Linked DNA regions of Terriglobus albidus. The protein of the gene in region 2 binds, or shares a complex with, the protein of the main gene of each other region. Links are inferred from orthologs where the notes say so. Each region holds a gene or a part of one and is shown on either strand. Other genes may lie near its edges. The genes, in order: dnaN and dnaX.

What was found.
Region 1: the proteins of dnaX (region 2) and dnaN are in contact, whole or in part, in a cryo-EM structure (PDB 8GIZ), measured with the Escherichia coli proteins. The link is inferred for Terriglobus albidus from one-to-one orthologs.

The regions. Positions count from the first base shown.
Region 1 is NZ_CP042806.1:642,141-656,507, reverse strand. The notes cover bases 11,405-14,311. They hold dnaN (DNA polymerase III subunit beta), read right to left. Parts: upstream 13,494-14,311; coding sequence 12,315-13,493; downstream 11,405-12,314. Other genes in these bases: FTW19_RS02680 (glutathione peroxidase), read right to left, coding at 14,039-14,311; FTW19_RS02690 (hypothetical protein), read left to right, coding at 11,608-12,057; FTW19_RS26240 (hypothetical protein), read right to left, coding at 11,405-11,515. In the rest of the region: tRNA uridine-5-carboxymethylaminomethyl(34) synthesis enzyme MnmG, read left to right, coding at 1-496; FTW19_RS02735 (hypothetical protein), read left to right, coding at 714-1,316; dnaB (replicative DNA helicase), read left to right, coding at 1,432-2,814; FTW19_RS02725 (glycosyltransferase 87 family protein), read right to left, coding at 3,017-4,288; FTW19_RS02720 (hypothetical protein), read right to left, coding at 4,460-5,215; FTW19_RS02715 (VOC family protein), read left to right, coding at 5,390-5,767; FTW19_RS02710 (helix-turn-helix transcriptional regulator), read left to right, coding at 5,798-6,496; alr (alanine racemase), read left to right, coding at 6,554-7,723; FTW19_RS02700 (alpha/beta hydrolase family protein), read left to right, coding at 7,863-9,029; glyA (serine hydroxymethyltransferase), read left to right, coding at 9,887-11,161; more of FTW19_RS26240, read right to left, coding at 11,381-11,404; more of FTW19_RS02680, read right to left, coding at 14,312-14,367. UniProt on the Escherichia coli protein: Confers DNA tethering and processivity to DNA polymerases and other proteins. Acts as a clamp, forming a ring around DNA (a reaction catalyzed by the clamp-loading complex) which diffuses in an ATP-independent manner freely and bidirectionally along dsDNA.
Region 2 is NZ_CP042806.1:2,854,578-2,868,963, forward strand. Bases 5,255-8,180 are described here. They hold dnaX (DNA polymerase III subunit gamma/tau), read right to left. Parts: upstream 7,812-8,180; coding sequence 5,697-7,811; downstream 5,255-5,696. Other genes in these bases: recR (recombination mediator RecR), read right to left, coding at 5,255-5,324; FTW19_RS11360 (YbaB/EbfC family nucleoid-associated protein), read right to left, coding at 5,329-5,661; FTW19_RS11370 (SET domain-containing protein), read right to left, coding at 7,906-8,180. Also shown: eno (phosphopyruvate hydratase), read left to right, coding at 1-921; gpmI (2,3-bisphosphoglycerate-independent phosphoglycerate mutase), read left to right, coding at 1,057-2,664; FTW19_RS11345 (hypothetical protein), read left to right, coding at 2,842-3,765; FTW19_RS11350 (hypothetical protein), read left to right, coding at 3,823-4,728; more of recR, read right to left, coding at 4,725-5,254; more of FTW19_RS11370, read right to left, coding at 8,181-8,367; FTW19_RS11375 (tetratricopeptide repeat protein), read left to right, coding at 8,476-9,243; FTW19_RS11380 (hypothetical protein), read right to left, coding at 9,246-9,653; FTW19_RS11385 (hypothetical protein), read left to right, coding at 9,762-10,973; FTW19_RS11390 (YqaA family protein), read right to left, coding at 10,990-11,598; FTW19_RS11395 (menaquinone biosynthetic enzyme MqnA/MqnD family protein), read right to left, coding at 11,692-12,540; DNA-processing protein DprA, read left to right, coding at 12,655-13,827; topA (type I DNA topoisomerase), read left to right, coding at 13,989-14,386. UniProt on the Escherichia coli protein: Part of the beta sliding clamp loading complex, which hydrolyzes ATP to load the beta clamp onto primed DNA to form the DNA replication pre-initiation complex.

The DNA.
Region 1 (14,367 bases), 2.2 Mb from region 2 along the record:
CAAGCAGGTGCGCATGGTCGCCCTGGAGAAGCTGCTGGCAACCGAGCGTCTCCGCGAAGGCGAGAACAAGGGACAGACACTCGCGCAGCTTCTGAAGCGGCCAGAGGTGACCATCGATCAGATTTTGCCGCTCTTCCAGGAAAAGCTTCGGGAGGATGCCCGTTTTGCGGAGATGGCCGCGGGCCTTCAGGGTGAGACGCTGCCTTCATGGGTACGCAACGAGTTGAAGTCGGTGGAAACCGAGATCAAGTTCTCGGGATATCTGGACCAGCAGCGGCGGAATATCGAGAAGCTGAAGAAGGCCGAAGAGCGGTCGATTCCGGAATGGTTCGACTACACCCAGGTCAGCGGCCTCTCCCGCGAGATGAAGGAGAAGCTGGGCCGTGTGCGCCCGGCAACCATCGGGCAGGCCAGCCGGATTCCGGGAGTGACCCCGGCGGCGGTGAGCCTGATCAATATTTACATCGAGATACAAGGCCGCAAGCAGGCGGTCTAGCCCGGGCTTGACACCTGCATCTAAACTATTTGTATGGCGAAGTCAGTCGTTCTCCGGACCCCGCGACGCACCGCAACTGAGATTGCGGAGAGCCTTGGCGTGAGCAAGACTCGACAGAACCTGATTGCCTCAATTGTGCGAAACTCACGAACCGGACAGTTCACCAGTAAGCGTTCCAGCGGCGTCAGGAAGATCAGTTCACGCGTTATAAGGGAACATGCCGCCACCGCAAGTTGATGACGAAGCAGTCTTTCTAAACATCCCATATGACAGAAAGTTTGAGCGGCTCTACCTTGCGTACATCGTAGGGTGCGTTGAACTCAGTCTTACACCGAAGGCAACTCTCGCCATCTCGGGTGGAACGCGTCGCCTGGAAAGAATTCTTCGCCTCATTCAATCCTGCCGCTACTCTATTCATGATCTCTCGAGGGTTGAACTGGATCGGAATCCACCACCTACTCCACGATTCAATATGCCGTTTGAGCTCGGCTTGGCGGTCGCCAACACGCAGCCGCACACATGGTTTGTTTTTGAGAGCAGATTACGTCGAGCTCAGAAATCTATCAGCGATCTCGATGGAACAGATTGCAATATCCACGGCGGAACCGTTGAAGGTGTAATGCGAGAACTCTGCAACGCGTTTGTCCGTCGTAGCTATCGCCCCACCGTGGAACAGATGATGCAGACGTATCGCAAAACACGTCAGCTGGTTCCCGAGATGCTTCGCCGTACCCGGGCACGAAGCCTCTATGAGGCGCGGGTCTTCGAGGATTTGATTACTCTCGCGGCACAGATTCGGGATGAACGCACGAGCCGATAGACGCGACTTCCACAGTTTCCTCAACCCAAGGGACTTTGGCAGAATTTCTGAACCAAACTCGGTGCAAGGATGACGATACCGTCAGTGACGGAATGGGCCTATTCTTTAAGCAGCAATGGCCTCTTATCTTCAGATCCTTGAGCAGCAAGGCGCACCGGCTGCGCTCCACGCCGAAAATACGATCCTTGGCGCTATGCTCACGGATGGGCTGGCAATCACCGATGCCACCGCCCGGCTGAAGATCGACGACTTCTCGCTGGACTCGCATCGCCGCATCTACGGCGCGATGCTGGAGATGATCGAGGCAGGGCACGCCATCGACATCGTCACCGTCTCCGACAATCTGGCCCGCAAGAAGGAGCTGGAGGGGATCGGCGGTCTTCCTTATCTCTCGTTCCTGACCGAGGGCATTCCCCGGAATCCGAACATTGAAGACTACGTTCGGATCGTCAAAGACAAGAGCCTGCTGCGCCAGTTGATGAGCGTGTGCAACGACGGCCTGCTGGCGTCGGCCGACCAGTCCGAGCTCGCCATCGATGTACTGTCACGCGTGGAAGGCCGCATTCTGGAGATCGCCGAGGGCGCCATCCAGAAGAGCTTCTCTTCGATCGGTGAGATCGTCGCCGAGAGCTTCGGCACCATCGATGCGCTGTACGAGCAGGGCCGCGAGATAACCGGTCTGCGCACGCACTATGCCGAGTTCGACCGCATGACCAGCGGCCTGCAGCACTCGGAACTCACGATCATCGCCGCCCGCCCTTCGATGGGTAAGACAGCGTGGGCCATCAACATCGCGCAGAACTCGGCGGTGCGCGACGCCAAGGTGGTTGCGGTCTTTTCGCTGGAAATGAGCAAGGAGTCACTGCTTCGCCGTATGTTGGCCAGCGAAGCTCTGGTCAACTCGAAGAAGATTCAGACCGGCTTCCTTCCGCGTGAAGATAAGCAAAAGCTGGTCAGCGCATTGGATCGGCTGATGTCGTCGAAGCTTTATGTGGACGATACTCCTGGTATCACCCTCGCCGAGATGCGTGCGAAGGCGCGCCGGCTGAAGCAGCAGGAAGGCGCTTTGGATCTCATCGTGATCGACTACCTGCAGCTTATGACCGGCTCCGCCGGACCGGGCAAGAAGGGCTTCGAGAGCCGTACGCAGGAGGTCTCTTCGATCTCGCGTGGCCTCAAAGCCCTTGCAAAAGAAATGAAGGTTCCGGTCATCGCACTCTCGCAGCTCTCGCGTGCCAGCGAACAGCGTGGCGGCGAGAAGAAGCCGATGCTGAGCGATCTGCGCGAGTCAGGATCGATCGAACAGGACGCCGACGTCGTCTGCTTCATTCACCGCGAAGAGTACTACGACCGCGAGAACGAAGACCTGAAGGGCAAGGCCGAGATCATCATCGCCAAGCAGCGTAACGGCCCGACTGGCAGTGTGCATATGGCTTACCTGAGCGATTACACGCGCTTCGAGAATCTGGAAACCGCCCACTCCGGAGCGGAGTATTAGGGCGTCTCCATATAGCTTGGAGTGGCCCAAGACTGGGTGCCCCACATACGCGAAGCTTATGTGGGAGTATCGAGCGCAAGCTCGATCCATACCTTTCCAGCTGTTTACGGAATCATAATGAGAAATACGATTCGCGCGGAGCGCGAATGCCCACATAAGCTTCGCGTATGTGGGGCACCCGGTGTCGTGGCTCCTTTTGTTATTACGCTGCGATCAGCTCTTTGCTTAGCTGTTCTGGACGTAGCGGCGTGTGTTGGTAAGCGCTCTGCGTTTCAGGGTGCAGCAGATGCCACGAACCAACGGCAAACAGCACCGCGATCAGCGAGCCGGCAATCGGCTTCCAGAAGACGTAGTCGACATGCGCGAAGCCGTTGATCATCAGGAAGAAGAACGACATCTCGCGCACCGCGCGCCACAGCGTACTGCCGCGGGAGAAGAAGCGCCACGCCACCAGCGCCATGGGAATCGAAAGCGGAGCGATGTCGTACTCCTTGATACGCGGGTTTATCAGGACAACGCCGAGCATCAGCACCGGGATCCACTGCTGCAGCGAGAACTCGCCTGCGAAGTAGCGGCGTGCGAGAACGATCAGGGTCGCAAGTACAGCCGCCGCATAGAGCAGATAGAAGATCGTCGTAAGCGGTGAATAAGGAATGTGGAGGGCATAGAGGGCATTGCCCAGAAGACCTGCGGGGCTTACGCCGAAGTCGTGATTGAAACTGAACTGCAACTCCACGGCTTGAAGATAGTTATGAAAGAGCGAGGGCCACAGCAGCGGCTGTACTGCGAATAACCCCAGCCCGGCGACAGCCGCGATCGCAGCGTTGCGCCACTGCCTTGCTGCGGAGAGCGCAGGAATCACCAGCAGGCTTAGCAGCGGAGCCTTGACACACGAAGCCGCAAGCACCACCGCATAGAACGGAAGCCATTGCCGATACTTCCATCCCAGCACGGCCGAAGCGAGCACAAGGCCGTAGAGCATGAACGCCAGGTTGCCGCTGAAGAAGACATCGCCCTGCAGCAGGCCAGGGAAGAACGCCGCTGCGGGAGCAACCAGCAATATGAAGACACGCTCGCTCTTCTCAGCCGCCTGCGACATTGCCCACACACCGAGCATGATGCACAGGATGTAGAACGCCCAGTAGGCATGCACCGCAGTGGAATGCGAAACCGCAGTCAAGATGCGGACCAGCGGCAGCGTAATCGGCGAGTAAACGTAGGTGTACGGCGGCATCGCAGTGGGATCGTGCTGCCCCGACATCAACTCCGCGTGATAGATGCGCTGTGCGGCAACGCCATCGGCATAAGGATCGTGCCCGGCGGCGAGTGACCGTACAGCATTGGCATAGACATGGAGATCCCACCCGGCTGCAGGATGTTCTGCCGCAATCAGCGTGGGAAGGCTGGCAAAGGCGCCCAGCCAGAAAAGAAACGAAAGAAGCGTATACCGGTCCAGCGAAGACTTTTTCATCATTACGCCCTGCCAGCCTCACTTCGGCCACGGACACGAAGACGGCTGTTTTCCAATCTGCAAAGGTGTTGAAGCCACAGGCATGGTGTATGGCCTGCGGCTTCCGAAGCTGCCAATCTGGCGAGCCCTCTGCAGTAGAGCTCGCTATTACTGACGAGCCTTGTGGGCGGGTGATTACACGCCTGTGGATTCCATCTCTTTTGCGAGTACTGCAAGAGCAGGAGCCAGAAGATGCTCATAGCCGCTATCGATGGGGAGATCTTTCCGTTCCTGAATCCAGTTCCAGACCTGAGGCTGCAGAAGCCACTGTCTTAACTCAAGCGCCTGCTCAGATGCGGACTCCCAGAAACCAGCGGAGAGCGTGTTTCCATCGGCAAACTCTTCCCCGTACAGCGTGACGAAGTGAAGAAGGTTCTTCGTCGCATCCACAGTAGCCGCCTCGCTCCAGAGAAGCAGATATGGAGAAATCGCAACGCCGGTTTGTGCAATAGAAGAGAGTAGCGTCTCGATCTCAGGGAACCCGGGAAGGGCGTGATGGACCGGATAAGTCTGGATGGCAAGCTTCCAAAGCTGCTCCATGAAGCTACGCACAGCATCTATTTCCGCGGGCGGCCATGAGAGAAAATTCGCATATCTCAGCTTGCCAAAGAGGACCTCGGGGTTGTACCGATACTCTTCCGTCGCAATCCCCTGCAGTAGACGTGGCAGGAAGTATTTGAAGTCCTGAACCCCGCCCTGCGTTGTCATCGCGCTAAAGGAATAGTCCGCGAGTGAAGCAAACTCTATGGAGGCGATATCCCGGTGCAGCAGCGCGCCAATTGCCTCAGCCTTGGTGCAACCGCAAGGACAGAACTCCATCGCCGATAGGCGGCCTACCACAGCGAAGACCTTGTAGAGCCGGTCGATAGCGCCTTGTAGTTCGTGTGTCATTGCCGCGCGGATTCTGTCCACTTCTGTTTTACAAGATCAACACTTCGTTGGCTTATATGGATGCGCCGGTGACGCTGTAGGCTCCCACCACAAATTCCTGAAAACCTACTGACAGGATGCTGTCAGTAGGACGTCAGTACGCTGCTTCTTGTAAACGACAAGGAGACCGAGCGTATGAGTGAACGACCGCAGTCCGCTGCCACCTGGTTTGAGATTCCCACCCTTTCCATAGAACGTGCACAGGCCTTTTATGAGCAGGTGCTGGAGATGAACATGCAATCGTTCCCCGATGAGAACCCGATGGTGGTCTTTCCCAAGGATCCTGCCGGCACTGGCGGTGCGCTGGTGCAGCGCGAGTTCCAGAAGCCGTGTGAGTCCGGCACAGTCGTCTATCTGAGCTGCAAGGGCGACCTTGCTCCGGTGTTGGAGCGGGTGAAGGCCAAGGGCGGCTCCATCCTGATTCCGAAGACCGAGATCACCGGCGGCTTCGGCTTCTTTGCCTGCATCCGCGATACCGAGGGCAACACCGTCGGTCTGCACTCCACTGAGTAGTTACGCGCACAACGGGATACCATTGCTGCCATGCGCCGTGCCGACCGGCTCTTCCGTATCGTTCAAGTCCTTCGCGCCGGGCGTCTGCTGACGGCCCGCGATCTCGCCCGCAAGCTGGAGGTAAGCGAACGCACTGTCTATCGTGACGTGCGCGACCTTCAGCTCTCAGGCATGCCGATTCTCGGCGAGGCAGGCGTGGGTTACACGCTGCGCCGCGACATGGATCTTCCTCCGCTGATGTTCAATGCCAACGAATTAAGCGCGCTTGTTCTGGGAGCCCGGCTGGTAAAGGCCTGGGGTGGCGATGAGGCCGTCGCCGGAGCGGCCGATGCTCTGCGCAAGATCGAAGCCGTGCTTCCGCCTGAGATGCGGCAGCAGATCGACTCCGTGATGATGTACGCACCGGGCTACCGGCTGCAGAAGACCGTGCGCACGCTGATCGACCGCATCCACACGGCATGCGTGGAGCAACGCATCATCCGCTTCGACTACTGCCGGGAAGACGGGCAGTGGAGCCACAACCGCCGTGCGCGTCCGCTGGCGCTCTACTTCTGGGGCGGCGCCTGGACCGCCGCCACCTGGTGCGAGCTGCGCAACGACTTCCGGCTCTTCCGCCTGGACCGCATGGAGAAGTTCGAGCTTCTGGATGAGCCCTTCACCCTGAAGAAAGGGCAGCGTCTGGAAGACTATCTGCGCCAATTCGAGAAGCCGAAAAACGCAAATGGGTAGCCGCCGAGGTTCCTCATTCCGGAGATTCCACCGCAACCGCTTCTAGCATAGAAGTAGATGCGCGCTGTTGAACCCAATCACGTACGGCCCGTGTGGGCCGAGATCTCGGCCACACGGCTGGCCACCAACTACCGTCACACTCGCGCAGCCGCGGGGATGGAACTGCTCGCCGTCGTCAAGGCAGACGCCTACGGCCACGGCGCCGAACTGTGCGCCCCGGTTCTTGCCGGCTCCGGAGCCGCATGGCTGGGCGTGACCTCGGTGGAAGAGGGTGTGCGCGTGAAGGCGTCGCTGGGCATGTTGCCCAGCTTCCTGCAGCCACGCATTCTGGTGATGTGCGGCGTGTGGAACGGCGAGGCCGCCGTAGCCGTCGAACATCGCCTTACACCGGTGATCTGGGAGGAGTACCAGCTTCGCCTGCTGGAAGACGCTGCCCGCGCGCGTAGCCTGGCGCCAAAGAGCTTTCCGGTTCACGTCGAAGTCGATACCGGCATGGCGCGCCAGGGCGTTGCCGATCTGGCAGCGTTCGCCGCGCTGATTGCCGAAGACTCTCCCCTGCGAATTGAGAGTGCGATGACGCATCTGGGCTCAACCGAAGAGGCCGGCTCTCCATTGAACCGTGAACAGATGGACCGCTTTGCCACGCAGGTAAAGGCAAGCGGCCTGCGCCTGGAGTGGGTGCACGCGGGAAATACCTCCGGTGTCGACGCCGGGAAGATTCTCGCCGGAATCAAAGAGATTGCCGCAGCCTGCGGTGCACAGCCGATGACGCGCACCGGCCTTGCACTCTATGGCTACGCCCTGGAGCTGACCGGAGCCGCACCGCACATACGGCAAACGCTGCAACCGGTAATGGCCTGGAAGACCCGCATCATCGGCCTGCGCGAAGTTCCCGCAGGAGCGACCGTGGGCTACAGCGCCACCTTCACCGCGCCGGCGCCGATGCGGCTTGCGCTGATCCCGGTCGGATATGCGGATGGACTGCGACGCGAGCTCTCCAATCGTGGACGCGTGCTGCTGCAGGAGACACATGCTCCGATTGTCGGGCGCGTCTCCATGGACCTGACCGTGATTGACGTCACGCACATTCCCGGCGCCGTCATCGGCGACGAAGTCACTCTGATCGGCGATGGTGTTCCAGTCGAAGAGCAAGCCACCATCGCAGGCACGATTCCGTACGAGATTCTGTGCGGCATCAGTGAGCGAGTAACGAGGATTTTGGTGTGACAGCAGATTGAATAATGGAAGGATTGAATAATTGAATGATGAGTTCTCACCGGCGTGTGTCGAAGCAGCCGGTGCACGGGCATTATTCAATTGTTCAATTCTCCAATCATTCAATTCTTGCCCGGTAAACTAGAGAAGAATGTTTAAAAAGCTGTACTCAGACTGGATGTACGCGTGGGAGACGCGGCTCACCACGGCAGACACCAACCGCATTGTACGTCCGCTCGAATGGGGCTTTGACTGGCTGGCCGAGTGGGGAACACATGTGGAGGAAGACCCGCTTGGATCGATGAAGGCTATCAACGGCCACATCGTCGCCAACGCCGAGGAGTTCTTCAGCTATCAGACGCCGACCGACTTTCGTCTGGAAAAGCGGCACCCGCAGCTCTTTCCCACGAACGTGCGCCCGGAGACGCTGGCGAAGGACGCGCTGTGGAAGGCGAATGCCGAAGAGGGTCTGATCGAAGAGGCCGAGTTCCTGCGCTTTACCTCCGCGGTACGCACCAAGTATCCGGAGAACGACCAGGTAAACGCACGCTGGTATCCAGCGCCGAAGCATCAGGATCCCAAACGACCGAAGCAGGCCATCATCGTCATGCCGCAGTGGAATGCCGATGCCTTCAGCCACAACGTTCTCTGCGATCTATTCAACAAGTTCGGCGTCTCTGCGCTGCGGCTCTCAAAGCCGTATCACGACATCCGCAGACCGGCAGAGCTGGAACGCTCGGACTATGCCGTAAGCTCGAACATCGGCCGCACCATCGAGGCGGTACGGCAGGCCGTCGTCGATGTGCGGAGCTGCATCGACTGGCTGCAGTCACAGGGATACACGCACTTTGGCGTGCTGGGAACGAGCCTGGGGTCGGAGTATGCATTTCTCTCCGCCGCCTTCGATGAGCGGTTGAAGGTTTGCGCCTTCAATCACGCGTCGACCAGCTTTGGCGACGTGGTGTGGCAGGGTCAGAGCACACGTCACGTGCGCGCGGCGTTTGAAGAAGCCGGCATGTCGCGAGAGGATGTGCGGGCCTGCTTTGAGGCGATTAGCCCGAAGAACTACATGGAGCAGTTTGCGCGCGTGAAAGACCGGCAGACGCTGGTCGTGTATGCGACCTACGATCTGACATTTCCTCTGGAGTTTTCACTGGAGGTACTGCGAAGCTTTGAACAGCGTGGAATTCCGCACACGCCCAAAGTGTTGCCTTGCGGACACTACGTGGTGGGTGAGAAGCCATACGCGTGGCTGGACGGCTGGTATCTCGGCACGTTCGTCTATCGAGCGTTCAAGCGCCTGCGTACAGCGGGTTAAGAGCATTTTTCCTGTTACTGGGTATCCCGGAAGGGGCCGTGCGGCGGCGTTTTCATTGAGGAAAACGCCCATAGATGCACAAGCCCCGCACTACACCTACAGGAAAATGCTCTAGCCCCGGGAAGCGAATTGTTCAGGCAGTCTTTTTGGTGTGGCGGTGCGCCCTGCCGAAGTGCGCGGCAAAGAGGCAAGGGAGCACAACTACAGCAACCAAACTGCAACCTAAGATAAGGTCCATCATATTGGTCAACGTATCCATCGGCGGCCATCCCCCGTTGCTTTAGGGCAGCGGACATTTTTTGTGATGCATTCTTCTTCGACCGCGTCTACCTTGGTGTCCGAAAACGATACATAGTATGGCGCCAACACCATACTGACGCAACATAGGGCTAGAAGGAAATCATGCATTCAGAATGACCCTCGAAACTTGGATTCGGTTCCTCTTTTGGGAGGATCGCGCGCTTCAGAATCGGGCGGTATCGCCTGTGCGGGGGAGCGCGATGCGACTTTGGTAGCAGTTAAAGGCGGCCCTGAAGGGCAGATTCTAGTTGCTGGTGGCTGGGGGTACCCCCCTTACATTCGCGCCCCTAGCCACGGCACTGGGTGCCCCGGGTCCCAAGGGGACCTGGGCCCGGCCTTTACTATCTGAGCCTCAGATCTCGGAGTCAGATGAGTTCATTCCTACTCACGACGAAAGACGGTCGCGCGTAGCGCGATGCCCCAGATCCCCGAGGGACACCACCCCAACGAACAAGTTCGTCGGGGACCCCGGGCCTGGGGGCACCCGGTGCATGGGCTAGGCCAACCTAGGACAGCGGTCTGAGCCAGGGGTTTGGCTGCGCGGCTAGAATATTCCTATGCCGATCGACTTCAACGCATCTCTCGCCGCCTCTGACCCCGAAATCGCAACGATGGTCGAAAAGGAGGTCATCCGCCAGCACGAAGGGTTGGAGATGATCGCCAGTGAGAACTTCGTCTCGCGCGCTGTGCTGGAGGCCGCAGGAACGGTCTTCACCAACAAGTATGCCGAGGGATATCCGGCGAAGCGCTACTACGGCGGGTGCGAGTTTGCTGACGTCGTCGAGAATCTTGCCCGTGACCGCGCCAAGCAAATCTTCGGCGCCGACCACGCCAATGTGCAGCCGCACTCCGGCTCGCAGGCCAATGCCTCGGCTTACATGACCATCCTGCAGCCCGGAGACACCATCCTGGGCCTGGACCTGGCGCACGGCGGCCACCTCACTCACGGCCACAAGCTGAACTTCTCCGGCAAGCTGTATCGCGTGGTCGGCTATCAGGTGCGGAAAGACACGGAGGTTCTCGACTACGACGAGCTCGAAGCAACAGCCCTGCGTGAGAAGCCGAAGGTCATCGTCGGCGGTGGATCGGCATATCCTCGCATCTTCGACTTTGCCCGCATGCGCGCCATCGCCGATAAGGTCGGCGCCTACCTCATGGTCGACATGGCTCACTTCGCCGGCCTGGTAGCCGGCGGCGTACATCCTTCACCGGTGCCGCACGCACACTTCGTTACCACCACCACCCACAAGACGCTGCGCGGACCGCGCGGCGGCATGGTGCTGTGCACGCAGGAGTTCGCACAGGGCCTGGACCGCTCTGTCTTCCCGGGCCAGCAGGGCGGACCGCTGGTGCACATCCTCGCGGCAAAGGCTGTTGCCTTCAAGGAAGCACTGCAGCCTGAGTTCAAGCTCTATGCTGCGCAGATCGTTGCCAATGCCAAAGCGCTGGCTGAGGCGCTGCAGGGCGAGGGCTTCCGCATCATCTCCGGCGGCACCGATACGCACCTCATGCTGGTGGATGTCTTTGCCAAGGGCATCCTGGGCAGCGAAGCCGAGAATGCTCTGGGTGAGGCCGGCATCACGGTGAACAAGAACGCGATTCCGTACGACACCAACCCTCCGTTGAAGCCCTCCGGCATCCGCGTGGGCACTCCGGCACTGACGACCCGGGGCATGAAGGAAGACGACATGCGCATCATTGCCAAGTGGATCGCCGAAGCTCTCGAGCACCGCAACGACGCGGACAAGCTGGCAAAGATCAAAGGCCAGGTTGGCGAGCTGGCAGAGAAGTATCCGCTGTACGGGTTCTTACGCGAGCAGGCGCTCGCGTAAGAACCGTTGAATGGTGGAATTGTTGAATGGTTGAATAGTTTCTTGCTTGTTCAGAGAGGGTGGGTTTCGCTTATGCGAGGCTCGCCCTTTTTGCGTTTAAAGGACGTCCAGGGAAGCGGAGCCGCGTGAACTCGCGACGAGCCCACCATTCAACTATTCAACCAAGTCCCCACACACGAGCCCTCATGGACACCACGACTCGCTCGTGCTGCCAAAGACCTAGTAGGTCTCGACCAGTTCTTCTTCGCGGATGGGTTCCGCGGAGTTGCTGTCTTCGAGGGCGGCGAGGACGTTGGCGTCGAACCAGGCGTCGTGCGCTTCCACCACAGCAGCAAATACGGATTGTGGATTCATTACCATGCTGGCAGCTTAGCCAAGCTCGGACCTGGCTGGAAGTATCGTTCCGGATGCCCCGTTGACTCTCTTGGTGCGACAATCACAGCGGAATGCTTGCTTTTTTTGTCCTGGTTTCCGTCCTGCTGCTGGTAGCACTGATGCTGCCCAAGCTTCAAATGGGCGGCGGACGGCGCGGCCAGATGCTGCGGTACGCACAGCAGACCGGCGGGGACTTTCCCGATGACGAGATACCTCAGGACTTTCCCTTCTCCATGACCGATGATCTGAACTGGGGCCAGGGCCGCCACTGTATCTTCTGGCGGCACGGCCATAGCTACGTCATCGTGATGGATGCCGAGATCGGTTTCGGACGCGAGAGGCATCCGCTGACATTGATGGCAGCCCGGCATGACGCTGCTACCGGTGTGATCTGGTCAATACCGCGAGGGATCGAGATGCGCGCCGAGGATGGATGGGTGGTGCTGCTGGAAAGGCAACGGAAGCTGCTGAGTACGGAGCGGATTGAAGAGTTGAGGAGCCTGTTTTTGTCTGGTTGCTAGCTGGATGAAGGCACGGAGGGTGCCCCACATACGCGAAGCTTATGTGGGAGTATCGAGCGAAGCTCGATCCCGTCTTTGACGGGTCGGAAAGCAGATCCCTACGGGATGACAAAACAAAAAAGCGGTTCGCGCCAAGCGCGAATGCCCACATCTGCTTCGCAGATATGGGGCACCCAGTCTGTGCTGGATCAAGAAACGACAAGGCCCGGCATTCTGCCGGGCCTTCGCGCGAAGCGCGCTCCGCCTGAACGCCAGTCTCAGATGCGCATGGGCATGAGGATGTAGCGGTACTTGGAGTCTTCGCCGCTTTCTTCGGGGCGCATCTGGCCGGCGGACTGGGCGTCCTTGAATTCGAGGCGGACCTCGCCGGTGTTGCCGATGGCCTTGAGAAAGTCCAGCAGATAAGCGGAGTTGAAGCCGACGACCAGCGGATCGTAGCTGTAGGGGGTCTCGATGGTATCTTCCGACTCGCCGGAGTCGGTGGACGAGGAGGAGATCTTCAGCTCGTTCTGCTCCATGCGGATCTTGATGGCTCCGGAGCGCTCGTCGGCGAACTGGGCGACGCGCTGGATGGCTCCCATCAGGTCTTCGCTGCGGACGATAACGAACTTGTTGTTATCGCGCGGCAGAACGGCCTCGTAGTTGGGGAACTGGCCGGTCAGTTTGCGGCTGGTCAGCACGCGTCCGCCGATGCGGAAGTAGAGGGTCTGCTCGTCGTCGGCGAACTCGAGGGTGTCGTCTTCGGTGTTCGCTAGCAGCGAGGACAACTCGCCCAGGCACTTGCGCGGGATGAGGGTCTTCTTCTCGCCGGAGACGCCGGAGATGGTCTCGCCGAAGCGCTCGATGTGAGCCAGGCGGTGACCGTCGGTGGCGACCATGGCCATGGACTCGGACTTGAGAACCAGCAGAGCGCCGTTGAGGGTGTAGCGCGACTCCTCGTTGGAGATGGCGAAGATGGTCTTGGAGATCATGCTGCGCAGGGCAGCGACGTTGACCTTCAGGGCGCCGGTCTCGGGAAACTCGGGAACGGTGGGGAAGTTGGCGCGGGCCATGCCCACCATCTTGGTGTTGGAGCGGCCGGCACGGATCTGCACCCAGTGGTTATCCATCAGCTTGATGCTGATCTCGCCCTCGGGCAGCAGCTTGATGTAGTCATACAGCTTGCGCGCGGGGATGGTGCACGCGCCGGGCTTCTTCACCTTGGCGGTGGTGGAGGTGCGCAGGGACTGATCGAGATCGGTGGCGGTGATGGTCAGGCGGTCGTCGTCAGCCTCGAAGAGGAAGTTCGACAGAATGGGGATCGTCGTCTTACGTTCCACCACCGACTGTGCGGCCGTCAGCTCACGCAGCAGATCGCCGCGGGAGATAGAGATTTCGAGATTGCCGGAGGGAGCCGCGGATGCTGCAGCTTGAAGCGGGGTTGCGGTGGTCGTCATGGCAGAAGTGTCTCCCGATGGTGAAACCTTGACGTGCGTTTGGCAACACTGTACCAGTTCGTCAACACACGTGGAACAGCTTGATTGTAGCGAGGATTGCAGAAAGAAAGCAGTTGTGCAAAAAGGGAGTAAATGTTGAATGGTTGGATAGTCGAATGGTTGAATCGTGGCCGGCAGCTTGGAAACGCCAACTGACCGTATTCTGCCAGTTTTGGGCTTGTCCCCACACGGGTTGCCATAGCTCGGAGCGCGGAAGGACCGGGGTCCCCGGCTATCGCGCTATGCGCGATAGTTTTTTGTTTGTCATCCCGTAGGGATCTGCTTTTAAAGGTTTTACTTAGGCAAGGAACATCGGTAAAAAAGCAGATTTCTCCGCTTCGCTGCGAAATGACAAATCAAAAAGAGTGCCATGGCTTGGAACGCTGAAGGACCGGGACTCCCGGCGAACTTGTTCGCTGGGGTGGAGATGCGTTCTAGATCAGCCTGCGCAACGCCCCAGGTATCCGGGCGAAACAAGGCCTGAAGAGCCGCTCTATAAGACCCAGCTATTTCTCCAACTCCGCCTCAATCGCGGCGATCAGGGTCGGGTCGTCGGGCGTGGTATCCGGGGCAAACCGGGCTACCGGCTCTCCGGTACGACTGATGAGGAACTTTTCGAAGTTCCAGAGCAGCTCCGGCGGCTGATTGGGCTCAGTACCGTAGTTGCGCAGGTCGCCCGCAAAGTCGAACCCGGTGGTCGAAATGGCCTGCGGCAGAGCGCTCGTAAGTTCCTGATAGAGCGGGTGTTTCCCCGGTCCGGTCACACCGATCTTGGCGAACATGGGGAAGCTGACGTCGTAGGTCAGTGAGCAGAACTTGGCAATCTCCTGGTTCG
Region 2 (14,386 bases):
CAGCTCAAACTGCCGCTGTATCGCTACCTCGGCGGCGTGAATGCCTGCATTCTGCCCACACCGATGATGAACATCCTCAACGGCGGCGCACACGCCGACAATACTGTGGATTTCCAGGAGTTCATGGTTATGCCGGTCGGCGCGGAGAGCTTCTCTGACGCACTGCGCTGGGGCACTGAGGTCTTCCACACGCTGAAGGGCGTGCTCAAGAAGAAGGGCCTGAACACCGCTGTTGGTGACGAGGGCGGCTTCGCTCCTTCGCTGAAGTCAAACGTTGAAGCCATCGAGGTGATCCTTGAGGCCATCGAACTGGCCGGATACAAGGCCGGTGAGCAGATCGCCATCGCACTCGATCCTGCCTCGTCTGAGTTCTACAACAAGGAGACGGGTAAGTATGTCTTCAAGAAAAGCGACAAGCGCGAGCTGAGCAGCGAAGAGATGGCGTCGTTCTGGGAGAGCTGGTGCCGTCAGTACCCGATCGTCTCCATCGAAGACGGTCTGGCGGAAGATGACTGGGCCGGTTGGAAGCTGCTGACCGATAAGATCGGTAACTTCGTGCAGCTCGTCGGTGACGATCTCTTCGTCACGAACTCCCGCCGTCTGCAGCAGGGCATCGAGCAGGGCGTAGCCAACTCAATCCTGATCAAGGTGAACCAGATCGGTACGGTTTCGGAGACGCTGGAAGCTATCGCTCTGGGCCGCCGCTACGGATACACCTCGATCATCTCGCACCGTTCGGGCGAGACCGAAGACACCTTCATCGCCGACCTGGCGGTAGCTACCGGTGCAGGACAGATCAAGACCGGTTCGGCCAGCCGCACGGATCGTATCGCCAAGTACAACCAGCTTCTCCGCATCGAGGAAGAGCTGGGGCCGGGCGCCGAGTTCCTCGGAATTGAATCCATCAACTGCGGTGAGTAGCAGTTGTGAGAAGCCCTCTTCAAACTTCCTTTGTGACGATGGGTGCGCTGCTGCCGGCAGCTGCACCCATTGTTGCAATAGGGGCTGAGCCGCCGGCAGCCGAAGCAGTACACCAACGCGGAAAGTGAACCAGTAATGTCAAAGAACAAGCCGCTCGTCCTGACCATCCTGGATGGATGGGGTATCCGCACCGAGACCAAGGGTAATGCCATCGCTCTTGCCCGCAAGCCGAACTACGACCGTCTGTTGGCGGAGTATCCCAATACGACGATCCGCGCCAGCGATCACTTTGTCGGTCTTCCTGATGGACAGATGGGTAACTCGGAGGTCGGTCACCTGAACATCGGCGCCGGCCGTATCGTGCGCATGGATATCGTCCGCATCGATGAGACAGTCTCGAAAGGCGACTTCTTTACCGATCCCACGCTGGTGAAGGCGATGCAGGCTGCTGCTCATGGGCGGGCGCTGCATCTGATCGGCCTGGTGTCGGACGGCGGTGTGCACTCGCATCAGCGGCATCTCTATGCGCTGCTGAAGATGGCTGCAGAGCAGGGTCTGAAGAAGGTCTATGTGCATGCCTTCATGGACGGTCGCGACACACTGCCGAGCTCCGGGGCAGGCTATCTGGAAGCCCTCTCCCAGAAGTTCCGTGAGTATGGTGTGGGCAAGCTGGCTTCCGTGAGCGGACGTTATTATGCGATGGACCGCGATCTGCGCTGGGAGCGCGAGGCCAAGGCCTTCGATGCCATGGTGAAGGGGCACGCCGAGGGCGGAGCTTATGAGGACGCCATCGCCCGCGTGCGTGAGGGTTACAACAACGGCGTTACTGACGAGTTCATCGTCCCCTTTGTCGTTACTGAGCACGGCAAGCCGGTAGCAACCATTCAAGACGAGGACGCGGTCATCTGCTTCAACTACCGTGCCGACCGCGTTCGCCAGATCATTCGCGTCCTGGCTCGCAACTCGCACCTCTCCAAAGACGACGGACGCGAGTTGCCTAAGTCTGCGGAGCTCGAACTGGAGATTCCACGTCCCGGTGTGCCGAAGAACCTGCACGTGGTGACGATGACGCAGTACGACAAGAACTTCACCCTGCCCATGTATCTGCAGCCGGAGAGCATGGAAAACCTGCTCGCCAATGTGATGGGCAACGCCGAGCTTCGCAACCTGCGTGTGGCCGAGACCGAGAAGTACGCGCATGTCACCTACTTCTTCAACGGCGGTATCGAGAAGCCCTTCGCCGGCGAAGAGCGCGAGCTGGTGCCTTCGAAGAAGGTTGCGACGTATGATCTGGCTCCCGAGATGAGCGCCGAAGGAATCGCCGAAGTTGTCGAGAAGGCAGTCAACGATACGGCCTTCGATGTGATTGTCGTTAACTTCGCGAACGCGGATATGGTGGGCCACTCCGGCAAGATCGAACCTACGGTCAAGGGCGTGGAGACGGTCGATTACTGTCTGGGCCGTCTGTACAAGGCGATCAGAGCCCGTGAAGGCGCCATGATCGTGACGGCCGACCACGGTAACGCCGAGATGCTGATTGACCCGACCACCGGAGGGCCGCACACCGCGCACACCACCAACCCCGTGCCCTTCATCCTGGTGACCGATCAGGGCAAGAAGATCGGCGTGCGCGACGGTGGCTCGCTGCGCGACATCTCTCCGACGATTCTCGGGCTCCTCGGAATCCCGCAGCCCAAGGAGATGACGGGAGGCGACCTGCGGGTGCTTCCTCCAACGAAGTAGAGCGTCGCTGTAAATTCAACCAACCCGTGCGCTGGGTGGCCCATGTCCCCTTAGGGATATGGGCCCGCCTTTACCTTCCCATGCAAAGTTCTCACGGAGTGGGCTTACATCCTGCTTTTAAGAAAAGTACGACCGGTTTTCCCCTGATTGCGTCATAATTTCGTTCGCGAGAGCACCGTGAAACTCCTGTCTCTTCTTCTACTGACGTCTGTTGCAATGGCGCAAACGAGCCCGGAAACCGTCGGTGATGCATTGGCGGCGAACGGTGTGCCTATGGGCTTGATTACACCTGCTGAGCAGACCGCCGGCATGCGCAACGGCCATGTCATAAGCAATGACCATGAGGTCGTGGTCGCCTGGTATGCCGAAGACGGTGAGTTTCTCAAACCACCGCTGTTTCTCACCCGGTATGACCGCCACACAAGGCAGATGGAAAGGGCGGAGCTGACGGGCAGCAGCGCTCTCGGCGCGAAAGGCTTTCGAGAACCGATCGCTCTCAAAGAGCTTCCGGACTTATGCCTGGGAAGCTTGAACTCCATTGAACGGGTTGGCAGTGTGTTGTTGATTGGTACGCATATCAATCCCTCTGCGGCCTGCACCATCGTGCTTGGCCCGCGTCTTAATTTGCGCCACTCCATCTATGGCTGGGTTCTTGGAAGAGATGAGGACGATCTGATTCTTGAGGAATCGATGAGGCACTTTGCCCCGATTCATCCTGGAACTCTTGATGTCTTTCATATTTCCACTGGCGCCATGCAGCGGATTTATCCGCGCAAGGTAGATGCCGCCAGAAAGACTTATCAGGAAGCTCTGAGGAAGGTTATGCCCCCCGAAGCTGGATGCGGGGAGGATAACCAGATCTGTAGCGTTGATGAACTTGATAGCGACATTAGTGCCGTAAAAGTTTTGGGGCGAAACAGGTTTCGCTTCAGCGTAACGCTTTCGCCGGCGGGAATGGGCGAGCGCGCCGAACAGGAGATGCCGCAGCAAACGAACGGTTACGTTGCGACCCGTGTCGCTGGTGTATGGCATTTGCGGGCGGAAGGTGATCGCGAGCAACCTATGACAGTGAAAACAGCTCCTTCGTCTTTGCGGCGATGATTTCCATTGCAAAGCCTTGTGGTGTAAGGCAGCATGAAGCCATCTGGGAGAGCTTCGTTGCGCGTCTTTGCTCTTGGCTGTGTTGTGTTGGTTGCGACCCTTTGTTGTTCAGGACAGCAGAAGATCACTGCGGCCGGGGTGCTTACAGCCAACGGTGTGCCCGACTCTCTGATCCTTCCAGGAGAACGATCGCTGCTTCTAACTAGCGTTTCGACGGAAACGTTCGGGCCGAACCGCTACATCGCATGGTTACCGATAGATAGCGGAGACGCGATAGGCGGGCCTTTGACGGTAGTGCGCTACAACACCACCGATCACCATATCGAGCGCCGGGTATACAAAGACGGGGATGGCGTTCGCGATGCTCGTTATAAGGGGATGCCTGCTGGTCGCGAAGTCTCGGGTATGTGTTTCGAAAACGATCTCGGAGACTGGCGGGAGCAAGGAGGCTGGCTGACCCTTGGTTTTCACGTCAATCCATCGGAAGGCTGCGCCTTTATCTTTGATGACAAGTTTAACTTCCGGTTTGAGATCGATGGATGGATATGGACCGCCGTAGGGCGGTCACTGATTGTTGTAGAGAACCTTCGTCACTTTGCGCCCACACATCCAAACGCGTTGGATGTCTTCTCCCCAGTGACCGGAAAGCTCGAACCGATCTATCCCCGTCCGGACGACCCCGTGCGAAGCGCGTATCAGAAACGACTCAAACCCGTGATGGCTACGCCGCAAGAGTGCGCGGCGAAAAATCTCTCCTGTGATCTGCATTCCATCGATGCAGACATCGACGACATTACCGTCATATCCCCGACGTCGTTTCGCTTCGATATCACTCTGAGTGCCACAGGGATGGGTGGGACGGCGGAAAAAGAGGTTCCCAGTCTGACCACGCGGTATCTGGCAACATCGATCGGCGGATCGTGGAAGGTGAAGCCCATTCGTTTGCCCAGAGGGCACGATTAGAGCTGGCGGCGATTGTCGAGAGCACGGCTCAACGTGATCTCATCGGCGTACTCGATATCACTTCCCGCAGGAACGCCTGTGGCGATGCGAGTGACGGGAAGGTCGGGAGCCAGCCTGTGGATTTCCTGGGCTAAATAGTGGCTTGTCGCCTCACCCTCAACGGTCGGAGAAAGCGCAAGAATAACTTCCTCTATTTCCGATAAGCGATTGAAAAGATTGGCCGTGCGGAGTTGCTCGGGGCCGATGCCATTCACTGGGGAAAGAGTCCCGTGAAGGACGTGGAAAACTCCGTTCCATGTCCGGGTCTTTTCGATCGCGCCAATGTTGGTCGGCTCTTCTACGACGCAGACCAGGCGTTGGTTGCGGGTAGGGCTGGAGCAGATCGCGCAGGGATCGATGTCGGTGATGTTGTTGCAGCGCGAGCACAAGCGAAGGCTCGCCTTGAGCTGAAGAATCGCCTTGGAGAGAGCTTCGGCGTCCGTCGTGCTGGAGCGCAGGATGTGAAAGGCGAGCCGCTGCGCCGACTTCGTACCGATGCCGGGAAGTTTGCGCAGCTCTTCGATCAGCCGCGCCATAGGTTCTGCGAAGCGGGCCATGAGGTTAGGTCAGTCCCGGAATGTTGAGACCGCCAAGGGCCGACTGAACCCCCTGCTTCATGATCTCGTCGGCTTTGCGGCCGGCTTCGTTGATGGCGGCCTTGATCAGATCTTCGAGCAGCTCGATATCGGCAGGCGAGCCCATGCCAGAGGAAAAGGCCGTGGGGTCGATCTTGAGAGAGAGCAGTTCCTTCTTGCCGTTCATGCGGGCCGTAACCATGCCTCCGCCTGAGGTGGCTTCGACCTCGGCCTGGCGGAGCTTCTGTTCCATCTGCTCCTGCATCTGACGGGCCTGGCCCATCATCTCTCTCATCTTCGCGATGTCGGAAAAGTTCATACGTTTGTTGGACGGTCTGTTGATCGGTTGAGGGTCTATTTTTCGCGCAGGTCGATGACGGTTCGAATCTCTGCGTTGAACAGCTTCTGCGCCTGCTGCACGATGGGATGCTCCATGGCAGTTGCTTTGACGGAGCCTGCTGCAGCGGGGCGATCCTTCTTCGCTGCCGCGTTGGCTGCCGAGCCGGCCAGAAGCACCAGCTTCAGGTCTCCAGCGCCCTGCAGTCGCAGGGACGCCTTGATGATCTTCTCCGCCTCCGCGTTGATCAACAACTTCAACATGCCGGCCGAGAGTGTCGTCTGGACGCGCAGCTCGTTGCCTTCGATGATGAAGGTGGACTCATCCATCTGGTCGGCAGCGGAGCTGTGGCCCTTGCTGGCGGAGAGCTCATTGACGATGGCGTTCTGCAGTGCGGCGATGTCGTAGCCTCCTGCCGCCTGGGCTGCGGTTGGGGTTGGCGTTGCGACCGCTGTAGCGACGGGGGCAGGAGCCGGAACCACTACCTCAACTGGAGTTGCAGGCGGAGCCATGACAGGAGCGGGTGGGGGAGCCATCACGGGCTCCGCGATCGGTGTAGCAACCGGCTCGGCGAATACAGCAATGGAGGGCGCTACCGGCTTCGGCACGGCGATAGGGCTCGGTGTCGACGGCGCCTCCACCACTGGCTCAACGAGCGCGACCGGGGCCGCGACTTCTGGCAGGGGCGCCGCGGCTGGAAGCACAGGCTCAGGAGCCAGTGCCAGGTTGCCGGCTGTCTGGTCGATAGGAATAACGTTGTTCAGCGTTGGCCGCGAAGACATTTCTGTCTTGCGTGAGCGGTCTGCCTCGAAGGGAGAGAAGGCGGGTTTCGCCGGAGCGGCTGATGTGGCCGAGGTAGAGCTTCCAGGTTGCCCGCCGGAGGGGCGTGCCGGCGGAGGCGTTGCAGGCCGTACCGGCGGCGCTGCCGCAGCAGGGCGTGAGCTGGCTCCCGTCGGTGCAGGGAGCTGGCTGAGCAGGTCTTCCACCGGCAGCAACCGCTGCAGGTGAACCAGCTTCAACAGGCCGAGCTCCAGATGGAAACGTGGCTCCTGGCGAAAACCGAGATCGTCGAAGGTACGCAGCATCACCTGCAGAAAACGCGTCAACTCTTCTTCGGTGAAGAGCTGGGAGCTGCGGGTGGCGCGCCGGCGCTCATCCTGCGAGATCTGCAGCAGGTCGCTCTGATTGTTCTCTTCGGTCAGGTTTGCGATCTTGGCGACGACGCAGTTGCGCAGGTAGCGCACAAACTGACGGGAGATCTGTGTCGGGGAGTTGCCGGCGTCCAGCAACCGCGCTGCTGTCTGAATCACGACGGCGGACCGATTTGCGCTGACGGCCTCGAGGATCTCTTCAAAGACCGTGTTCGGCACACTGCCCATCAGATCGCGAATCTGAGTAGCGACGAGCTGTGCCTTGCCGTCCACCACCGGGGCGGAGGCGATGGCCTGGTCCATGATGGAGAGCGCGTCGCGCATGGAGCCGTCGCCCGCTTCCGCCAGAAGAGCGAGCGCAGCGTCATCCGCGGCGACATCTTCCTGCTGGGCGATGCCGCGCAGCTCGGCCAGGATGTCGTCATGTCGAACCGCGTGAAAGCTGAAGTGCTGGCAGCGCGAGCGGATAGTCTGCGGAATGTTCTCCGGCTCGGTGGTCGCCATCATGAAGACGATGTGGTCGGGTGGCTCCTCCAGCGTCTTGAGCAGGGCGTTGAAGGCGGCATCGGTGATCTGATGTGCCTCGTCGAGGATGTAGATCTTGTAGCGGTCGCGCGCCGGACGGTAGCGGGCGGCATCGCGCAGCTCGCGAATCTCATCGATGCCGCGGTTAGTAGCGGCGTCGATCTCGATGACGTCTACTGCATTGCCCTGGCGGATTTCGATGCAGGAGTCGCACTTCAGGCAGGGCTCGGCGGTGGGCCGCTCAGCCGAGCCGATGGCATTGCGGCAGTTCAGGGCCGACGCAAGAATGCGGGCGATGGTCGTTTTGCCGATGCCGCGATGGCCCGAAAAGATGTAGCCATGCGCGATGCGCTGCTGCTCCAGAGCATTGATGAGCGTCCGGGTGACGTGATCCTGTCCGGCCACGTCGGCAAAACGGAGAGGGCGATACTTGCGGGCAAGAACCTGATAGGCCATTGTTACTGGCGTTGATTGTATCGCCGGGAGGGGTGTGGAGATGCGGGTACCGGATTAAGGCACATCCTGGAACCGTACCCGCGGCGATGAAAATTCAAGCCCGGCCGGCTTTTGCAGTACGCGCTGCGATGCGTTTGCGCCGGCGAATCTCCTCTTCGCTGAACATCGTGCCGCGGCAGACGTTGGCGCCGCAATAGCAGGGCTGGTCTTCTTCGTCCGAGTCGTAGAGGTTGTACTCGTAGGTTAGTTCTTCGCCTGGGGCGATGTTGCGGATAGCGACAACAAAGACACGTTCATCGATCTCCTGCGTCTCACAGTTAGGGTTGCAGGAGTGATTGATGAACATCGCCGCACCAAAGCCATCGATCACCGTATTGCGATCACCTACGCCGAACAGATAGGTGACGAAACGGTCGGCATAACGTTCGTCGGCGACGTCCTTTGTAATGCGAGGACCATCATATTCAACAATGCGTGCGCCCTTACGGATGGGCGTAGTGGTGTAGCAGCCGGCTGCATGGATGGCACTGGAGCGGATGACGAGTGTCGCTGGCATAGATTGTGTGGGTGTATCCCTGTGGGGAGAGAGTAGCACGGAACGCCTGTGAACAAATGGTATGACGTGGGTTGGCGGCGCCACAGGTCACGGCGTCTAATACGACATATGCGTTGGCTGGTTTTGAGCTCGGTTGTGATGTTGAGTGGCCTCTGCTGGTCGCAACAGCAGCAGCCCGCGAAGTCGTGCCAGGATGCGGCAGGTAAAACCGTGGCCTGCGACGATCCAAAGGCGAAGACAAACGATCCGCAGACGCCGCAGCAGGTAAAGCAGGCATTTCCGTTTCCTGAAGAAGAATCACGGAAGGCAGCTGAAGGAAAAGATACGCCGCAGGAGCCAAAGCCTGAGGCGGATGCGCCTTCTGCTCAGAAGCCGGTAACGCCGGCCGATGTCAAAAAGAGCTTCCCGTTTCCGGGGGAAGATGCAGCCCCCGCAAATGACCCTGCAGGAAATTCCTCCTCTTCGTCCCCCAACTCCTCCTCTTCGTCGTCAAGCGGTAGCAATCCCAGCGATGAGTCGAAGACCGCTGAGGATGAGGACGCCGGTCCGGCGACTCCGACAGGTGTGAAGTTGAAGGATCTGGGCAGCCGGGGCGAGATTACGAAGAAGCAGACCCCCGAACAGCGTTTCGATGAAGACCTGAAGGTGGCCGATTTCTATCGCAAGGACGGAAACATCCAGGGCGCTTACAACCGTTATATCGATGCGCTGGATCAGTTTGCCGACGATCCGGATGCTCACTTCGGCGCTGCCGAGATGGCGCTGAAGCTCGGCAAGAAGGACGAAGCGCGGCAGCACTTCGAGGCCGTGTTGAAGGCCGATGCCGAGCCAAAGACAAAAAAGGCGGCAGAGAAGGCGTTAGCTTCGCTGAAATAGCTTTAGGCCTCGTCGAACTCTTCTTCAATATGCAGGTAGCGGCGCATGTAGCGCAGGGGTTCCTCTGCTGAAGCCATCTCGCGGAGATGGTATTTCCACGCATCCGTGCGTGCGGAACGGCGTGTATAGGGCTTGCGGATGACGGTGCCGATGGTACCGTCCGCCATGCGCCGTTGAAAGCTCTGGGAGGGCACCTGGAAGGTGATGGGTTCGCCGGGCTTCCAGAAGGCGTGCGCGAACTCATGAGAAAAGAGCAGGGCGTAGTAACGGCGCTGCTCACAGAGCGTGGCTATAGCGTCTTCGCCACTGGTCCAGGGCAGGCCAAGGCGGCTAATGTACCACTTCCGGAAGGGAAAGCCATTGGCATGGGCCTTTCCCACAAGCAAAGTCAACAGTTCGTACCGCGTCATAAAGACAGGAGAAGCGTCCAATTACAAATACTGCAGTGACCTTACGCTAGGTTGCCCGAAGCAAGTGGTCAAGACAAAAAGACGTATTTGATGGTGAGATGGAGTCTGATGAAGGTACGAAGCGTTGTAGTGAGTCTAGTGGCGGCGGGGATTCTGACAGCCTCGCAGCCCGTGTGGGCACAGGCACACCATACCAATCCCCTGAACCTGGATCCGATCGTTCGGGAAGGGTTTGAGCGTTTTTACGACTTGGATTACGACGGCGCACTCCAGCGTTTTGACAGGGTGGAGGCGGCGCATCCCGAGGATCCGATGGCCGTGGGGTATCAGCTCCTGGTCACGCTCTATCGCGAACTCTACCGGCAGGACCTGCTGGATACCACCTACTACGCCCACGACAGCTTTATCTTCAATAAACGCGAGACGAATGTCAGTCCTGCGGCGCGCCAGCGGATCGAAGAGTTGACCAACAAAGCCGTTGATCTTGCGGAGCGTCGCCTGAAGATCGATCCAAAGGACAAAGATGCCTTGTTCGCCCGTGGATACGCCAAGGGTATGCATGCGTCATTCGCCACACTCGTGGACCATTCTTTTTCGAAGGCCGCGAAGGAAGGCCTCTCCTCCCGTACAGATTCGGAAGAGGTGCTGAAGATCGACCCTGATTATGTGGACGCGAAGATGGCGATGGGAATTCAACAGTTCGCCGTCGCCAGCCTTCCCAGGCTGGTCCGTATTATGGTCGGAATCTTCGGCGTGGGCGGCAATAAGGAAAAGGGGCTGGTCCTGCTGCGGGACTGCGCTGCGCGCGGAACTGTGACCAGTGTGGAGTCTCGTACGGCGCTCAGCCTGTTTCTACGGCACGATGGACGATACGGGGAAGCCCTGGGGGTAACGCAGACTCTGGTGGCGCAATATCCGCACGATTACCTCTTCCGCCTGGAAGAGGCGAATCTTTTGAAGGACGGCGGTACCGGCATGCGCGCGGTTGATTCCTATCGGGCGGTCATTGCGGATGCGCACAAGAACGGATACTTCATCGAGCCCCGGCTGCATATGGCCTACTATGGCCTGGCGGAAGCGGAACGTGGACAGAACCTGATCCATGACGCTGCCGATCACTACCTCGCCGCGGCTTCGGCTCCAGCCGCAAGCGACTGGGTAAAGAAGCGTGCGCAACTGAATGCGGGCCAGATGCTCGATCTACTGGGTCGACGCGACGATGCAGTGCGTCAGTACCAGTTGGCCTCGGCGCCGATCGGGGACCAGAGTCAGGCTGATGAAGCGCGCAAATACCTGAAAAAGCCTTACAAAGGGAAGTAGATCTGCAGGTCCTTAATTACGCGGAGAGGTGCTGATGCGCCTCTCCGCGTTCTCGTTTTACCAGACGATAGACCCCCCAGGCGCAGGCGACGATCAGCGCTCCCCACAGCACAATCAGCAACGGTGTGGACCACTCGCTGGAGAAGTGCGTCCATCCTCGCAGAATGGATCGGCCATAGCGGTAGCCCAGCCAAGCCGCTGCGCCATGACGTATCAGACGGCTGGTGCCAAAGGCGGCGTAGAACTTTTTGCGAGGAACCTGCAGAACGCCTGCAGCCAGAAGGAATGGCGTCAATGGCGCGGGCGGAGGAAGAATCGCGGGCAGGGCAACTGCAAGAAGTCCATGTTTGGCTGTCCAGCTGGTGATGCGTTTCAGGTAACGCTGTGGGACACGCTTTTCAAGCGTATGCATGCCGCCCACCTTACCCAGGTGGTAGGTCATACTTCCGCCAACCAGAGAGCCTGCTGTCGCCACGATGGTTATCCAGAGCCATGCATGGTGTCTTGCCGCCAGAATGACCAGCAGGATGTCCGTGGCGCCGGGAATGGGCAGTGGAATGAACGATGAGTCCACAACCGCCAGAAGAAAAAGCCCAGCCATGCCCATGCCAGTTACAAGTTGCACTAATCCGCGGCGGGAATGGACGGCCTGGAGCCTCATATCCTGCTAGGACGTAGAGTTGTGTTGCAAAGTTCTTGTTCGGCGGGCGAAAAGTTTTTATTCGACAAATCGTAGTTCCGGAGCCTGCGGAATGGCTCCGGTCGCCGCTGCAAGGTCGAAAAAGTGCTTCATCGCTGCGACACACCGCTCATCGAGGACGTAGTGGATGTTTTCGGTAAGGTAGGTGCGGATGATCTGAGGAGAGACGGCGATGCGTTTCTTCCAATGGGCTACGAGATCTTCGATATGCGCCAGACCAGCGTCGCGGGAAGCGTTCAGGTCATCGATCAGCAGTGCTGCATTGGTCTGCGCCAGGGCCTCCGCGCTCAGAGCCCAGATGGCGGCCACCCAGGGCAGGCCGGTGCGCGTCGTCCATTCTTCGGCGACGTCGTACCAGTAGAGACGCTGGCTGGCGTGCATCTCGATGACCGGATGCGATTCGCTGGCGATGAGCGCAGGGTCGCCAATCAGCAGGGCAGCATCAGCATGCTCAAGCATGGTGTCCACCAGAGGAGCATGCGGCCGGAACTCCGGGTCGGTTCCAAGAAAATGCCGGAAGAGCACCTTTGCATACGCCACGGAGGAACGTGACGAAGTGTCCGCCGCGAGCGTTCGGATCTGATCCAGAGGAACGCGGCTTACGATCTGAATGGAGCGGACGCGGCGCAGCGAGGCGATTGTGCACCCGGGAACGATCAGCAGATCGGGGATGGTTGCAAGCGCTGCAATGGGGATCAGGCCCAGATCTGCTTCGCCCTCGGCCAGCTCATGCGCGCAGTTCGACGGCAGCGTGTAGTGAATGTCGTACCGTTCCGCGAGAGCTTCGCGTTTGGCAGAGTGCTCAAAGTCATAGAGCAGAGGTGCAGGGTTCAGAAAACCGATCGCCGAAATACGTAAACGTCCCACTCTTTCGAGTTTACTCAATCGCTGTCCAGTGGAAGCTCTGTTCTGATTTCGTGTCTTCGGCATGGTGTAAGGTGGCTACAATCATCAACTGCAGTGCAGGAGCCGAGCAGCAAAATGAATGCGTGCACCAACGACGCGCGTCTGGCATGGATGGCGCTTATCCTTTCCCCCGGCATGGGGGCGATTCGCAGCTGGCGTACGATGCAGCGTCTGGGAGACGCCGCCAGCCTGCTGACTCTGCCGCTGACTGAGTTGGAAGGCCTGGGACTGCCCGCCGCGGCGGCACAGTTTGTCGCCGATGGCCGGGCACTCGCGGCTGCGGAGGACGAGGCCCGGAAGGCTGAGGAGGCGGGAGTGGCCTTTCTGACTCCGGAGGATGAGGCCTATCCCGAACGTCTGCGGCAGATTTACGACCCGCCCGCGGTGCTGTGGCTGCGGGGCGACCCGGCAATCCTGAACCTGCCTGGAATCGCGGTGGTCGGTACGCGGCATCCCTCGACCTACGGACAGGGAATGGCGGAGCTGCTGGCGCGTGATCTTGCCGCACGTGGGCTCGTAATCCAGAGCGGTATGGCCCGGGGCATCGATACCGCCGCTCACAAAGGGGCTCTTACTGCGGGTGGAAAGACTGTGGCTGTCTGGGGGACGGGTGTAGATGTGATCTATCCCAAAGAAAACAAGCGGCTTGCAGAAGAGATCCTTCTCAAGGGCGGGGCGATCGTAAGCGAGTTTCCTCTCGGAACCTTTCCCGCGCCACAGAACTTCCCCGTGAGAAACCGGATTATCAGCGGCATGTCCGTCGGGGTGCTGGTGGTGGAGGCCGGAGAGTATTCCGGCACCCGGGTGACAGCCCGTTGCGCTCTGGAACAGGGGCGAGACATCTACGCCGTTCCGGGAAACGTGACCAATAAGAACGCCTGGGGACCGAATACGCTGATCAAGCAGGGAGCCCGGCTAACTGCAACATGGGAAGACATTTGGGAGGATCTGCCAAGCGACGTCCGAGCCCTGCTTACGGCCGGGGATGAATCCTCGCCGGGTGGAACCGCATCTCTATTCCCCGAGAACACAGCCAACGGAGAGGGAAGGCTGGCGGGATTGGGGGAGCAGGAGCGGCAGGTGCTCAGTGCTCTGGCCATGGATAGTGCCGTCCAACTCGATGAGTTGATTGAGAAACTCGAGGGTTCGATGGGGGCGGCCGAGATCTTTGCTGCGCTCTTCGAACTGGAACTTGCAGGGCTGGTGCGGCAGTTACCGGGCAAAAACTACGTCCGCGTGATGGTGTGAACCTTTTCCGGTTTCGTTACGTTTTGTGTTGCAGTCCGTCGAAGCAGCCATGTTCCGCAGTTGACCGCGGGGCCGGGAGGCGTGTTAGGTTCTCCAACAGTATTAAGAGCGAGTAGGCCGCCACCTGCGGCGGCCGGTTTAGAAGCGCAGAAGGAAGACCCATGGCGAAGTCACTGGTGATTGTCGAAAGCCCGGCAAAGGCAAAGACAATCGGAAAATATCTTGGCAACGACTACACGGTGGAGGCCTCAATCGGCCACATCATGGACCTGCCGAAGAACGATATCGGGGTAGAGCTCAAGAAACGTACCTTTGAGCCGACGCTGATCGTCTCTCCGGGCAAGGAGAAGGTCGTTGACCGCCTGAAGAAGCTCGCCTCGAAGGCTGATGCTGTGTACCTCGCGCCTGACCCTGACCGCGAAGGCGAGGCGATTGCCGCCCACCTGAAGATGCAGATCTCGCCCGCCGCGCGGGGTAAGCGGGTGCAGCGCGTTACCTTCAACGAGATCACTCCCAAGGCCGTGAAGGCCGCTTTCCAGCACGCCCGCGATATCGATGA